Regions from separate parts of the Pseudomonas sp. GW821-FHT07F05 genome, predicted to be linked through region 2. Evidence: predicted binding sites of a transcription regulator. Region 2 holds the regulator's gene; the other holds the start of a gene.
The links. The regulator sigma-54, encoded in region 2, starts transcription at its own class of promoters, with help from an activator protein. The targets are predictions, from matches to a motif close to ANTGGCATNNANNTTGCTNT.
Positions count from the first base shown of each region.

Region 1: the regulator sigma-54 is predicted to act here: its motif matches at 5,325-5,344, upstream of glnK (P-II family nitrogen regulator).

Region 1 is NZ_JBWKQL010000009.1:271-7,748, reverse strand. Features, by position in the region: gene AC07RO_RS18170 (DUF484 family protein) at 1-603, shown strand, start outside; gene xerC (tyrosine recombinase XerC) at 606-1,511, shown strand; gene AC07RO_RS18160 (HAD family hydrolase) at 1,501-2,217, shown strand; gene AC07RO_RS18155 (hypothetical protein) at 2,307-2,636, opposite strand; gene AC07RO_RS18150 (secondary thiamine-phosphate synthase enzyme YjbQ) at 2,730-3,161, opposite strand; gene AC07RO_RS18145 (ammonium transporter) at 3,411-4,748, opposite strand; gene glnK (P-II family nitrogen regulator) at 4,783-5,121, opposite strand; gene AC07RO_RS18135 (accessory factor UbiK family protein) at 5,537-5,821, shown strand; gene AC07RO_RS18130 (YifB family Mg chelatase-like AAA ATPase) at 6,023-7,478, shown strand, end outside.
Region 2 is NZ_JBWKQL010000001.1:205,513-212,990, forward strand. Features, by position in the region: gene AC07RO_RS01000 (sensor domain-containing diguanylate cyclase) at 28-1,557, opposite strand; gene AC07RO_RS01005 (HPr family phosphocarrier protein) at 1,602-1,874, opposite strand; gene rapZ (RNase adapter RapZ) at 1,891-2,748, opposite strand; gene ptsN (PTS IIA-like nitrogen regulatory protein PtsN) at 2,751-3,215, opposite strand; gene hpf (ribosome hibernation-promoting factor, HPF/YfiA family) at 3,228-3,536, opposite strand; gene AC07RO_RS01025 (RNA polymerase factor sigma-54) at 3,613-5,106, opposite strand; gene lptB (LPS export ABC transporter ATP-binding protein) at 5,295-6,020, opposite strand; gene lptA (lipopolysaccharide transport periplasmic protein LptA) at 6,020-6,562, opposite strand; gene lptC (LPS export ABC transporter periplasmic protein LptC) at 6,549-7,121, opposite strand; gene kdsC (3-deoxy-manno-octulosonate-8-phosphatase KdsC) at 7,132-7,478, opposite strand, start outside.

The DNA of each region.
Region 1 (7,478 bases), on a different contig from region 2:
CTGCTGGCGATGATGCGCGTCCCGCACCAACGGGGCGACACCGTCTCGCTGGTCGAGCGCCAGCTCAAGCTGCTGCGCGAGCGCAACATCGAGATGCGTCACCGGCTCTCGCAACTGATGGACGTGGCCCGGGACAACGACCGGCTGTTCGAAAAAACCCGCCGGCTGATTCTTGATCTGATGGACGCGACCAGTCTTGAAGAGATTGTCATCTGCGTGGAAGACAGCTTGCGCCAGGAATTTCAGGTGCCCTTCGTCAGCCTTATCCTGTTCAGCGACAACCCGATGACCGTCGGCCGCTGGGTGAGCGCCGCCGACGCGCAGAAAGCTATCGGCGGGCTGATGTCCGGCGGCAAGACCCTGTGTGGCGCGCTGCGTGAGCATGAACTCGAGTTCCTGTTCGGCAGCGAGCAAAGCAAGGAAGTAGGCTCAACCGCCCTGGCCGCCCTCAGCCACCAGGGCCTGCACGGCGTTCTGGCGATCGGCAGCCGTGATCCGCAGCATTACAAAAGCTCGGTCGGGACGCTGTTTCTCAGCTACATCGCCGACGTGCTCAGCCGCCTGCTGCCACGCTTCACCAACTCGCTGCGTTCGGTTCGCTAGTCATGGAGCGGCAACTGGACGCCTACTGCACGCACCTGCGCAGTGAGCGCCAGGTGTCGAGCCATACGCTTGAAGCCTATCGTCGCGACCTGAACAAGGTCTTGGCGTTCTGCGAAAAGCAGCACATCGACAGCTGGAAAGCGCTGGATATTCAGGCCATGCGCAGCCTTGTCGCTCGCCTTCACCAGCAGGGTCAATCCTCGCGCAGCCTGGCCAGACTGCTGTCAGCCGTGCGCGGCTTTTATCACTACCTCAACCGCGAAGGCCTTTGCGATCACGATCCGGCCAATGGCCTGTCACCGCCCAAGGGCGAGCGTCGCTTGCCGAAAACCCTGGATGCCGACCGCGCCCTGCAACTGCTTGAAGGCGGCGTCGAGGACGATTTTCTGGCCCGGCGTGATCAGGCGATTCTCGAACTGTTCTACTCATCAGGCCTGCGCTTGTCCGAACTGACCGGGTTGAACTGCGAAGACCTGGATCTGGCGGACGGTCTTGTGCAGGTCCTCGGCAAAGGCAGTAAAAGCCGCGTTTTACCGGTTGGCAGAAAGGCACGGGAAGCGCTGGAGGAATGGCTCAAGCAACGAGCGCTGGCCAATCCCCAGGACGATGCCGTGTTTGTCAGCCAGCAAGGCCGCCGCCTCGGGCCGCGCTCGATCCAGCTGCGGGTCAAGGCTGCCGGCGAACGTGAGTTGGGCCAGAACCTGCACCCGCACATGCTTCGCCATTCATTTGCCAGTCATTTGCTGGAGTCGTCCCAGGACCTGCGCGCCGTGCAGGAACTGCTGGGTCACGCCGACATCGCCACCACTCAGATCTACACCCATCTGGATTTCCAGCATCTGGCCACGGTGTACGACAGTGCCCATCCACGGGCCAAGCGCAAAGGTAACGCCGACAATGAGCATTAAGCTGATCACCTTCGACCTGGACGACACGCTGTGGGAAACCGCTCCAGCAATTGTCAGCGCTGAAGCCAAGCTGCGCGAGTGGCTGGCTGCCAACGCGCCAAAACTAGGGCCGGTCCCGGTCGAGCATCTGTGGGAAATCCGCTCGCGACTCATCGAAGCGGATCCGACGTTCAAGCACCGGATCAGTGCGCTGCGCCGCAAGGTGCTGTTTCATGCGCTGGAGGATGCGGGGTATGGTCACGCCGAAGCCCATGAGCTGGCGGACCAGAGCTTTGAAGTGTTCCTTCAGGGGCGGCACCAGCTGGACATCTTCCCTGAAGTGGTGCCGACGCTTGAGATCCTGACCAAGTCTTACACGCTGGGTGTCGTGACCAACGGCAATGCCGATGTCCGCCGTCTGGGCCTGGCCGATTATTTCGCCTTCGCGCTATGCGCCGAGGACCTGGGCATTGGCAAACCGGACCCTGCGCCCTTCGTCGAGGCGCTGAAACGCGGCAATGCAGATGCTAGTCAGGCCGTGCATGTCGGCGATCACCCGGGTGACGACATCGCCGGCGCCCAACAAGCCGGCCTGCGGGCGATCTGGTACAACCCCGGCGGCAAGGTCTGGGAGGCTGAAAAAGCGCCGGATGCCGTAATCAACAGCCTGACGCAATTGCCCGAGGTGCTGGCGCGCTGGGCTGGATCTGCGCTTCCCGCTGCGTGAACGCCGGCCTTTGCGTCGGCAACTCGAATCGCAGGCAATAAAAAACCCGCAGCGACAGCGGGTTTTTCATCAAGCGCGCAGCAGGTCCCTTAGATGGGACGGCTGCCGTACTTGTTATCAGGCTTCTTGGGCGGATCGGCGACCACGTTGGCCTCCACTTCCACGACCTTGCCACCACGAGCGAGGAATTCTTCCATCGCGCGAGCCAGAGCATCACGCTCCTTGTTCTTGGCTTCCACACTCGGCAATTCATCAACCGAGACGGCGGCCTTGGCCTTGCCTTTGGCCGGAGTCGCAGAGACTTCAGCGCTGTCGTCGACTTCCACTACATCTTCATCGGACGCCGCTGCAAGCCCCTCACCGTCCTCCCCTTCTTCCAGATCGTCTTCCAGACCTTCTTCGATGTCGTCGTCGCTCATGTTCTACCTCATGACTTGCGAAAGCAGATTAGTTATAGCCCAGCCGGGCTTGATTTCTTGGACAGCCGGAAAAAATTCAACTACCGCATACGTTCAGCGGTCGTGCCCCTCACCCTGAAGCGTGACGAGGACTTTACGGGCACCGCCTGCATCGCGGTGCTCGCCCAGATAAATACCTTGCCATGTGCCCAACGCCAGCCGTCCATTTGTAACCGGCAATGTAAGCTGGCAGCCAAGCAGACTGGCTTTGAAGTGCGCCGGCAAATCATCGGGCCCTTCGTCGTCATGCTCGTAGCCGTCGCGCCCCTGAGGCACCAGACGGTTGAAGAAACGCTCGAAATCGCGACGTACCGCCGGGTCGGCGTTCTCGTTGACGGTCAACGAGGCCGAGGTGTGTTGCAACCAGACATGCAGCAGGCCGATGCGGCATTCGCGTAATTCGCGAAGGCCCGCGACGATCTCGTCAGTCACCAGATGGAAACCACGAGGCCTTGCCCGCAGCGTGATCAAGGTCTGTTGCCACATACCGTTCTCCGCCCTTCGGCGCGCATTCTAACGCGCTGGAAAAAAAAACAAAGTGCGTAATGAGCGACGATTTTCAGGAGCGCTGAACAAGGGCATTTATGCCCTCTAAAGCATCGAGAATCGTCAGGTTAGGCCGAACATTGCAGCGGATGTTCCTGCCGGGAACGCCCACCCGCTGTGCGGACATCCCTATCGACAAACCTCAGACAAAAAAATGCCCGGAGACCCGGGCATTTTTTCACGCGTGGATTACAAGTTGTAGCCACGTTCGTTGTGTTGCGCCAGATCCAGGCCGACCGCTTCTTCTTCCTCGGTGACACGCAGGCCCATGACCATGTCGAGCACCTTGAGAATGATGAAGGTCACGATCGCGGTGTAGATGACCGTGAAGCCGACGCCTTTGCACTGAATCCAGACTTGTGCCGCGATGTCGGTCACGGTGCCGAAGCCGCCCAGCGAAGGGGCTGCAAACACGCCGGTCAGGATCGCGCCGAGGATACCGCCGATACCGTGAACGCCGAAGGCATCCAGGGAGTCGTCGTAGCCCATTTTGCGTTTCAGGCTGGTGGCGCAGAAGAAGCAGACCACGCCCGCCGCCAGACCAATGATCAGGCCGCCCATCGGGCCGACAGTACCGGCGGCCGGAGTGACGGCAACCAGACCGGCAACCACACCCGAAGCGATGCCCAGAGCGCTTGGTTTACCGTGGGTCAGCCATTCGGCGAACATCCAGCCCAGCGCTGCCGCAGCAGTGGCGATCTGAGTAACCAGCATGGCCATACCGGCAGTGCCGTTGGCCGCAGCCGCGGAACCTGCGTTGAAACCGAACCAGCCCACCCAGAGCATGGCCGCGCCGACCAGGGTGTAACCCAGGTTGTGCGGCGCCATCGGAGTGGTCGGGAAACCTTTACGCTTGCCGAGTACCAGGCACGCTACCAGGCCAGCCACACCGGCGTTGATGTGAACAACGGTGCCGCCCGCGAAGTCGAGAACGCCCCAGTCCCACAACAGACCACCGACGCCGCTCCAGACCATGTGCGCAATCGGCGCATAAACCAGGGTGAACCAGATCCCCATGAAGATCAGCATCGCGGAAAACTTCATGCGTTCCGCGAAAGCGCCGACGATCAGGGCCGGGGTGATGATGGCGAAGGTCATCTGGAAGGTCACGAAGACGGCTTCCGGGAACAGTGCCGCAGGACCAGTGATGCTTGCAGGGGTGATGCCTGCCAGGAACGCCTTCGACAGACCGCCGACGAAGGAGTTGAAGTTGACGACGTTGACTTCCATCCCGGTGGTGTCGAACGCCATGCTGTAGCCGTACACGACCCACAGGATGCTGATCAGGCCGGTAATGGCGAAGCACTGCATCATCACGGAAAGAATGTTTTTCGAGCGGACCATGCCGCCGTAGAACAGCGCCAGACCGGGGATGGTCATGAACAGCACCAGCGCGGTGGAGGTCAGCATCCAGGCGGTGTCGCCGGAATTGAGTACGGGGGCTGCCACTTCGTCTGCCGCCATGGCCAAGCCAGGGGTTACGAGGGACAACAGGGCTCCTAGCCCTGCGAATTGACGCAGAGTCATATTGTTTTCTCCTGGGGCGTTGGGGTTTGGCGGCTTAGATTGCGTCGGTATCGGTTTCGCCGGTACGGATGCGGATGGCCTGTTCCAGATTGACCACGAAGATCTTGCCGTCACCGATCTTGCCGGTGTTGGCCGCTTTGGTTATCGCTTCGATAACGCGGTCCAGATCCTTGTCGTCGATCGCAACATCGATCTTCACCTTGGGGAGGAAGTCGACTACATACTCCGCACCGCGATACAGCTCGGTGTGGCCTTTCTGACGTCCGAAGCCTTTGACTTCAGTGACCGTGATGCCCTGCACGCCGATTTCGGACAGCGACTCGCGTACGTCGTCCAGCTTGAACGGCTTGATGATGGCAGTGACTAGCTTCATGAAACTTTCTCCCGAATTGGTGGACTTGCCCCAGGAAAACAAACCCGACTCAAGTCTAAGCGCAGTGTCTGGCTTTGTAACGCGTCGTGTCCGTAACAGACCTGACCAACTCCAGAAAACCGCTTCTGACGAAACATTCCCCGCTCCGCCTGCCGCACTGCATTCGTCACAGCGACTGCATCAGTGCATGGGTTACAAGCCACTAAGCAGAAAGCTTGCCATCTCATGAATCGGCATGAATTTCGGCCCTTCGACTGTTAATTCACGCTTTAGCGTAGTCGTCGATTGCGATCGCCGCACAACAACGGTGCGCACGTGCCCGGAGCCATGCGCGAAAAGCGTGCAGCGCATCGCGTCCGGCAGAAGGTCAAAAGCTGCGTGCTACACTCGCGCCCTCTGATTCTGGAGTTTCATCATGCTCGCCCCCAAAGCTTTTCTCGACGCCCTGAGCGGCCACGCCTCCCGCCTGTTCAACGGCGAAACACCGGTTCCACGCAGCGAATTCGAAACCCAGTTCAAGGCGCTGCTGCAGAGCGGCTTCAGCAAGCTGGACCTGGTCAGCCGGGAAGAATTCGACAGCCAGATGATCGTCCTCGCCCGCACCCGCGCCCGACTTGAGGCACTGGAAGCGAAGATGGCGGAGATGGAAGCGCAGTTGGCGACGCAGCCGAAAGCGTCAGGGGCTGAGCCACAGGGTTGAGCGTTTAACCCTGCGGGTGCTCAGGCGCAGTGCGCAATGCGCTGAACCTGGGCCTTGATCGCCTCCAACGTGGCCATCGACGTATCCTCCCGTGCCCCTACCCTTCGATACACACCCCGAAAAACATGCCCCGCCCACGCGCCGGAGCAATGACTATCCTTCAGCTCGCCGCAGGAAGCGGTGCTGCCTACAAGGAAAGCCATGTCCCTCGCGATCGTTCTGAGCCGTGCCCAAGTTGGCGTTGAAGCCCCTGCCGTGACCGTCGAAACCCATCTCGCCAACGGGCTGCCGAGCCTGACGCTGGTGGGTCTGCCGGAGGGCGCGGTCAAGGAGAGTAAGGATCGGGTGCGCAGTGCGATCCTCAACTGTCGGCTGGAATTCCCGGCGCGGCGGATCACCCTGAATCTGGCCCCTGCCGATTTGCCCAAAGACGGCGGACGCTTCGATGTCGCCATTGCACTTGGCTTGCTGGCTGCCAGCGCGCAGGTGCCAACGCTCGCGCTGGAGGGCATTGAATGTCTGGGGGAGTTGGCGCTGTCCGGTGCGATTCGGCCCGTACAGGGCGTGCTGCCGGCGGCACTCGCTGCGCGGGAGGCGGGCCACACGTTGATCGTGCCGGCGGTGAATGCCGAGGAAGCGTGTCTGGCGTCAGGCCTGAAGGTGATCGCGGTCAGTCATCTGCTGGAGCTGGTGTCCCACCTGAATGGGCACACGGTCATCGCGCCTTATAAATCCAATGGCCTGATTCTGCAGACACAGCCTTATCCCGACTTGAGTGAAGTGCAGGGCCAGACCGCGGCCAAACGCGCTCTGTTGGTGGCCGCCGCCGGTGCACACAATCTTCTGTTCAGTGGCCCTCCCGGCACCGGCAAAACGCTGCTCGCGAGCCGTTTGCCTGGGCTGTTGCCACCACTGGATGAACTCGAAGCGCTGGAGGTGGCGGCGATTCAGTCGGTCGCCAGTCACGCCCCGCTGACCAGCTGGCCCCAGCGCCCCTTCCGCCAGCCCCATCACTCGGCATCGGGCCCTGCGCTGGTCGGAGGTGGCAGTCGCCCGCAACCTGGCGAAATCACCCTCGCGCACCACGGCGTGTTGTTTCTGGACGAGCTTCCGGAATTCGACCGGCGCGTGCTGGAGGTGCTGCGCGAACCCCTCGAATCGGGCCATATCGTGATTTCCCGGGCGCGGGATCGGGTGCGCTTTCCGGCGCGCTTTCAACTCGTCGCGGCGATGAACCCCTGCCCGTGCGGTTATCACGGCGAACCGACCGGGCGCTGCCGCTGCTCGACTGATCAGATTCAGCGCTACCGCAACAAGCTGTCGGGCCCATTGCTTGACCGGATCGATTTGCACCTGACCGTTGCTCGGGAAACTACCTCTTTAGCTGCCACGCCTGACTGCAAGGGTGAAAGCGCCAGCGCAGCGGAGGTGGTCTCCGAAGCCCGACAGCGCCAACAACGACGCCAAGGGTGCGCCAACGCATTTCTTGACCTGCCCGCGCTGCGCCAACACTGCGCGTTACTGCCGGAAGACGAAGCCTGGCTCGAGAATGCGTGTGAACGCCTCAATCTCTCGCTACGCGCTGCCCACCGCCTGCTGAAAGTGGCTCGCACGCTCGCTGATCTGGAGAAGGTGGACGCCATCGCGCGATGCCACA
Region 2 (7,478 bases):
AAAAACGCCAGCCAGTCTGGCGTTTTTTTATGCCTGCAGTTCGGTGGAGGGCGCGACGTAAGGTTCGAATTCCACGCGATTCCTGCCATTTTTCTTGGCGCGGTACAGGGCCCGGTCCGCGGCCTGAAACAGCAGCTCGGGCACGTCATGGTTTACCGGCAGATGCGTGGCGACACCGATGCTGACAGTGATGGGCGCTGTGTCGTCAGCGAACGGCGGCAGCGCTTCAATCGCCAGGCGCAGCTTGCCTGCAATGACACAGGCACCTGCCTTGTCGGTTTCCGGAAGCACCACCATGAATTCCTCACCGCCGTAACGCGCGGCCAGGTCACCGGGCCTGCGGATACTGGCGGCCAGTGTCTGAGCAACGCTGCGCAAGGCGACGTCGCCGCCATGATGCCCGTGCCGGTCATTGAACGCCTTGAAGTGGTCCACGTCGATCATCAGCAACGCCAGGGGCCTTCCCGAACGCATCCCGCGAGTCCACTCCTGCTTGAACACTTGGTCCAGCCTGCGCCGATTGGCCAGACCGGTCAGCCCGTCCGTTGACGCCAGCGCGGCCAGCTCGCGCTCGGCATTCTGGCGCAGGCGCAGCTGGCGGCCCAATAGCCACGACAGCCAGAGAATCCCGATGCACAGCAAACCTGTGGCGCCCGCCACCAGCAACGCGTTGCGTTTCCACACGGCGTAGACATCGTCCCGCGATTGAGCGACCACGACGATCAACGGCAAGTCTCCAACCCGTGAGAAGGTGTAAAGCCGCTGTGCGCCGTCGAGCTCGGACACCGCCGCAAAGCTGCCGTTTACCTCTCTGAGAATGCGTTTGAAGTTGGGCCGCATGCTGAAGTTCTGGCCGATGAAAGTCCGGTTGTTGTCATCGGGTTGCCGGGCCAGCATCACGCCATCCGCGCTGAGCAGGTTGACGGTGCTCGTGGGGCCGATGTCCAGGGTGCGAAACAGTTGATCGAAGTACGACAGGCGCATTGATGCACTGGCAATGCCGACGAACTGGCCGTTGTCGGAGGGGAGGCGGCGACTGAAACTGATGCACAGGTCCTTGAAGCCCCAGCGTGACAGGAAGGGCCCGTCGACCACCAGCGCCAGCGAACCGCTGTCCCGGTGTTTCTGAAAGCCCGGCCGGTCGGAAAAGTTGTCCAGCCGAGGCGTCAGCGAGGTGGAGTCGGCGACGATGCGCCCGGTTTCATCCAGCAGCACCACATCGCCCTTAAAGGGCGCCGCCGTGGCCCGGTCGAAGAGCACCAGTTGCCGTAACTCCGGCGAGATCGTCATCACGTCGGGTCGTCGCCATGCAGTGATCAGGCCCTGAAGTGAGGTGTCGTACAGCTCGGCGTTACGCTGCACATCTGCGTCGATCAACTGCACCACGTTGTTTGCGGAGCGCACGGCGGCTTCGTTGGCCGTGCCCAGCTCCCGAAACAGCAACGAAGTCACGATGGCTAAGATGGCTGCCACCGCCAGGGTGCTCCCCAGCATCAGCATCTTCTCGGACCTTGATCTGACCCCTCGCGCTAATGGAGGCATGGCTGTCAGTGGCATCGCTCATCTCTGACGGTAATGGACGCGTCGGGCAGCGGTAAGGCTTATTCGCCTTCGTCGAACTTGTTATTGATCAGTTCGACCAGTCCTGCCAGCGCGGCATCGGCTTCTTCACCTTCGGTGGCCAAGTGAATCAGGGTGCCCTTGCCGGCCGCGAGCATCATGACGGCCATGATGCTTTTGCCGTCGACCATGGTCTCCTGCGTGCGACCTACCCTGATCTGGCAAGGGTACTTGCCGGCGACGCCCACGAATTTGGCGGCGGCCCGGGCGTGCAGACCCAGCTTGTTGATGATGGTGATTTCTAGAGCGGGCATCGCGATGGAGGTCCTTTCAGCTTAGGTCGCGGTGGCGGACCTGAACATTCTTGAGCGATTGCTGCAGCACCTGACCCAGACGTTCGGTCAGGTAGACGGAGCGGTGGTGTCCGCCGGTGCAGCCAATGGCAATAGTAACGTAGGCGCGGTTGCTGGCGGCGAAGCGCGGCAACCACTTATTGAGGTACGAAAAGATGTCCTGGAACATTTCTTCGACGTCCGGTTGAGCCGCGAGGTAATCGGCAACCGGCTTGTCGAGGCCGGACTGCTCGCGCAGCTCGGGCTTCCAGTACGGATTCGGCAGGCAGCGCACGTCGAACACCAGGTCGGCGTCCACGGGCATGCCGCGCTTGAAGCCGAAGGATTCGATGAGGAAGGCAGTGCCCGGCTCGGGTTTGTTCAGCAGGCGCAGTTTGAGAATGTCGCGCAGCTGGTAGAGATTCAGGTGCGTGGTGTCGACCGTCAGATCAGCCAAGTCGATGATCGGACCGAGCAGGGTTTTTTCGTCACGAATCGCTTCGGCCAGCGAGCGGGTTGCCGTGCTCAGCGGGTGACGACGGCGGGTCTCTGAAAAGCGCTTTAGCAGGGTGGCTTCATCGGCGTCGAGAAACAGCACGTCGCACTGGATGTGCCGGGCCCGAACTTCGGCGAGCATGCGCGGGAATCGCGTCAGGTGACTGGGCAGATTGCGCGCGTCGATCGAGACCGCCAGCAGGGGCTCAGCCAGTTCGGTGTTGATCAGCGCGCGCTCCGCCAGCTCTGGAAGCAGGCCGGCGGGCAGATTGTCGACGCAGTAGAAACCGCTGTCTTCAAGGACATCGAGGGCCGTGCTCTTGCCGGAGCCGGAGCGGCCGCTGACGATGATCATCCGCATGATCAGTGACCGTTCTGGACGTCGAGCACGACGCTGTAGAGCTCTTCGTCGGTTTTGGCACCGCGCAGGCGCTTACGCACATCATCACGGTCGAGCATGCTGGCGATCTGACGCAGCAATTCAAGGTGAGCATCGGTGGCCGCTTCCGGGACCAGCAACACAAACAGCAGGTCAACCGGTGCGCCGTCGATGGCGTCGAAATCGATGGGTTTCTCGAGATGCAGTACGGCGCTGACAGGCGTTGAGCAGCCCTTCAGGCGGCAGTGAGGAATGGCGATGCCATTACCGAATCCGGTGGAGCCGAGCTTTTCACGGGCAATCAGGCTCTCAAACACGACCTGCTCATCCAGATCGGGCACTTGCTTCCCGATCATGCTGGCGATGTATTGGAGTACGGCTTTTTTGCTGCCGCCTGGCACGTTCACGAGTGAACGGCCAGGGGTCAGGATATTTTCAAGTCGGATCATGGGTGGGGAGTGTCAGCGAGCAGTCGCGCCTTGCAGCAGACTTTGCTGTTTTTCCTTATGTTTTTTGAGTTGGCGGTCAAGCTTGTCGGCAAGCAGGTCAATGGCTGCGTACATGTCGTCGTGTTCGGCGTTGGCAACCACTTCAGCGCCAGGAACGTGCAAGGTGGCTTCGATTTTCTGCTTGAGCTTCTCGACCTCCATGGTGACCTGCACATTCGTGATCTTGTCAAAGTGGCGTTCCAATCGGGCGAGTTTCTCGCCGATGTAGGTACGCAGAGGTTCAGTCACTTCCAGCTGGTGTCCACTGATGTTGACTTGCATACAGCTTCTCCTTCGTTGCCAGTGCATTAAGAGGCAGGCGTAATGCCTGCCACTGGAACGCTTTGACGTGTGACCTTTACATCAGTCGCTTGCGTTCGCTGGACGGCGAGATCCCAAGGGATTCGCGGTACTTGGCGACTGTGCGACGGGCCACTTGAATGCCTTGTGCTTCCAGTAAACCAGCGATCTTGCTGTCACTCAACGGCTTTTTCTGATTTTCCGCAGCGACCAGTTTTTTGATGATCGCGCGAATCGCCGTGGACGAGCATTCGCCGCCTTCGGAGGTGCTGACGTGGCTGGAAAAGAAATATTTGAGTTCGTAGATCCCGCGCGGGGTGTGCATGAACTTCTGCGTGGTCACCCGGGAGATCGTCGATTCGTGCATGCCGACCGCTTCCGCGATGTCATGCAGAACGAGGGGCTTCATGGCCTCGTCACCGTACTCGAGGAAGCCTCGCTGGTGTTCGACGATTTGCGTGGCCACCTTCATCAGCGTCTCGTTGCGGCTCTGCAGGCTCTTGATGAACCAGCGAGCTTCCTGCAGCTGATTGCGCATGAACGTGTTGTCGGCACTGGTATCGGCGCGACGCACAAAACCGGCGTACTGCGGATTGACCCGCAGGCGCGGCACGGATTCCTGGTTCAGCTCCACTAGCCAGCGCTCGTTGTCCTTGCGCACGATGACGTCAGGGACGACGTATTCGGCTTCGCTGGACTCGATCTGCGAGCCGGGGCGCGGATTGAGGCTCTGGACCAGTTCGATGACCTGACGCAGGTCGTCTTCCTTGAGCTTCATGCGGCGCATCAGTTGCGCGTAGTCGCGGCTGCCGAGCAGATCGATGTAGTCACTGACCAGCTTCTGCGCTTCCGCCAGCCACTTGGTTTTGGCGGGCAGCTGGCGAAGCTGCAGCAGCAGGCATTCACTCAGGTTGCGAGCGCCGATGCCGGCAGGCTCGAACTGCTGAATGCGGTGCAGAACGGCTTCGATTTCGTCTAGCTCGATATCGAGCTCAGGGTCGAAGGCGTCGAGCATTTCTTCGAGTGTTTCGTCGAGGTAGCCCTGATTGTTGATGCAGTCGATCAGCGTCACGGCGATCAGGCGATCGGTGTCCGACATTGGCGCCAGGTTGAGTTGCCACAGCAGGTGGCTTTGCAGGCTCTCGCCAACGGAGGTGCGGGTGGTGAAATCCCACTCGTCATCGTCGTTGCTGGGCAGGCTGCTGGCACTGGTCTGATAGACGTCTTCCCACGCGGTGTCGACGGGCAGCTCGTTGGGAATGCGCTCGTTCCAGTCGCCGTCTTCCAGATTGTCGACGGTAGGCGCCGATTCCTGGTAGGTGGGTTCCTGAACATCAGCGTTGGGCTTTTGCTCTACGTTATCCGCCAAGGGGTCGGCGTTGTCGAAATCGTCGCCTTCCTCCTGCCGTTCCAGCATCGGGTTCGACTCCAGCGCCTCCTGAATTTCCTGTTGGAGATCCAGCGTCGACAACTGAAGCAATCGGATTGCCTGTTGCAGCTGAGGTGTCATCGTCAGCTGCTGGCCCATTCTCAAGACTAGCGAAGGTTTCATGGCAGGGCTTAACACCTTATTCGCCGGCGCACTGCGCGCCATTTACTAGCAGGGCGCCGAGGGCGCCAACTTAAGCAAATTATATGCCTGAAGCTGGAGGGTTTGCCTAGAGTGTGATGACAATTAAAAAACGAGGTTGGCGATGGCGCACATTGCGGGAACCGCACAACCTCATGTCATCACTGCGGTTACAGGCGGAACTCGTGACCCAGATACACTTCCTTGACCAACTGGTTGGCCAGGATGGATTCGGCGTCGCCTTCGGCAATCAGCTGTCCATCGTTGACGATGTAAGCGGTTTCGCAGATATCCAGCGTCTCACGCACGTTGTGGTCGGTGATCAGCACGCCGATCCCTTTGGCCTTGAGGTGGTGAATGATCTGCTTGATGTCGCCTACGGAAATAGGGTCAACACCGGCGAAGGGTTCGTCGAGGAGAATGAATTTCGGCGAAGTGGCGAGGGCGCGTGCGATTTCCACACGGCGACGTTCACCGCCCGACAGGCTCATGCCCAGGTTGTCGCGAATGTGGGTGATGTGGAATTCCTGCAGCAGGCTTTCCAGCTCCTTGCGGCGGGCAGCGCGATCGAGCTCCTTGCGGGTCTCCAGGATCGCCATGATGTTGTCCGAGACGGAGAGCTTGCGGAAGATCGACGCTTCTTGTGGCAGGTAGCCAATACCGGCGCGTGCACGGCCGTGCATCGGCTGATGGCTGACGTCCTGGTCGTCGATCAGGACGCGACCCTGATCCGCTTGAACCAGGCCGACGATCATGTAGAAACAGGTGGTCTTGCCGGCGCCGTTGGGGCCAAGCAGGCCGACGATCTGGCCGCTCTCGATGGACAGGCTGACGTCACGTACGACCTGGCGGCTTTTATAGGCCTTGGCCAGGTGCTGGGCTTTCAGCGTCGCCATTACTGGGCCTTCTGCTGGTCGGTTTTCTTTTTCGGCTGGATGACCATGTCGATACGAGGGCGTGGTGCGGTGACCTTGGTGCCATTGGCACGACCGGCGTTCACGACCTGCTTGACGGTGTCATAGACGATTTTCTCGCCTTCGGACGTGTTGCCGTCGTTGACCACTTTGGCCTTGTCGATCAGCACGATGCGGTTCTGGGCCGCGAAGTACTGGATAGTGACGCCCCAGGCCTGAACGATCGGCTTGTCCACCGATGGCTTCTGCTCGTAGTAGGCCAGGTTGCCCACGGACGTGAACACGTCCACGTCGCCCTGCGGTGTACGGGTGATGGTCACGGTGTTGCCGGTGATCTTCATCGTGCCCTGGGTGATGATGACATTGCCTTTGTAGGTGGCGATGCCTTGCTTGTCGTCCAGCTGCGCGTCATCCGACTGGATGTGGATGGGTTGATCGCGATCCGTCGGCAGAGACCAGGCGCTCGCGCTTCCCAGTGCTGCGCCCAGGCCGAGCAAAAAAGGAAGGGTTTTAACGAGCCTCATACTGTCCTCTTACGTTGGATAGCAGGTTCATCCTGCTTTCTTTCAGATACGCTTTCATACCCGTGCCGGTCGTTACACCGCCAAGGCCGTCGATTCTAACGGGTTGGGCAGTCTCCGCATATTGCTTCTGCGGGAATACAGTCATGCGGCTGCTGGTGATGATGGTGGTGCGGTCTTTTTCGTCGGTGCGGTTGATGCGCACCGAGTCGATCAGCTCGACGTGATCGCCCCCCGGCGACACTTCGGCGCGAACGCTCTGTACGTGCCACGGGAAGGTAGAACCTCGATACATCTGCAGCACCGGCGTGGTCATCAGGGTGACGTCGGTGGCTTTCAAGTGCTCGACCTTGTCCGCGGTCATGTCGTACTGCATCGTCCCGTCGGGCAGGTACTGAATACTGTGGGCGTTGGTCGCGTAGTAATCGACGGCGCTCTCATCCACGGCAGCCTTGGGTTGATCGAGGAAACTTTCCGGACTGATGTTCCAGTAGCCGACCGCTGCCAGCAGCAGTGCCAGCACACCGAACAGCAGAAACGTTCGAAACTTTTTGCTCAGCATAAATGCACTTCTATAGGTAGGCGGCGTGAGCCGCTTCGAGGTTGCCCTGAGCCTTCAGGATCAACTCGCAGAATTCGCGGGCAGCGCCTTCGCCGCCACGTGCCTGGGTAATGCCGTCGGCATGCTCGCGGACAAAGCTGGCGGCATTGGCAACAGCCATGCCCAGGCCCACCCGGCGAATGACCGGCAGATCAGGCAAATCGTCGCCCAGATACGCGACGTGCTCGTAGCTTAGATTCAGTTGCTGCAAAAGCTCGTCGAGGACCACGAGTTTGTCTTCGCGGCCCTGATAAAGGTGCGCGATGCCGAGGTTTTTCGCGCGCCGCTCAACCACGGGGGTCTTGCGTCCGCTGATGA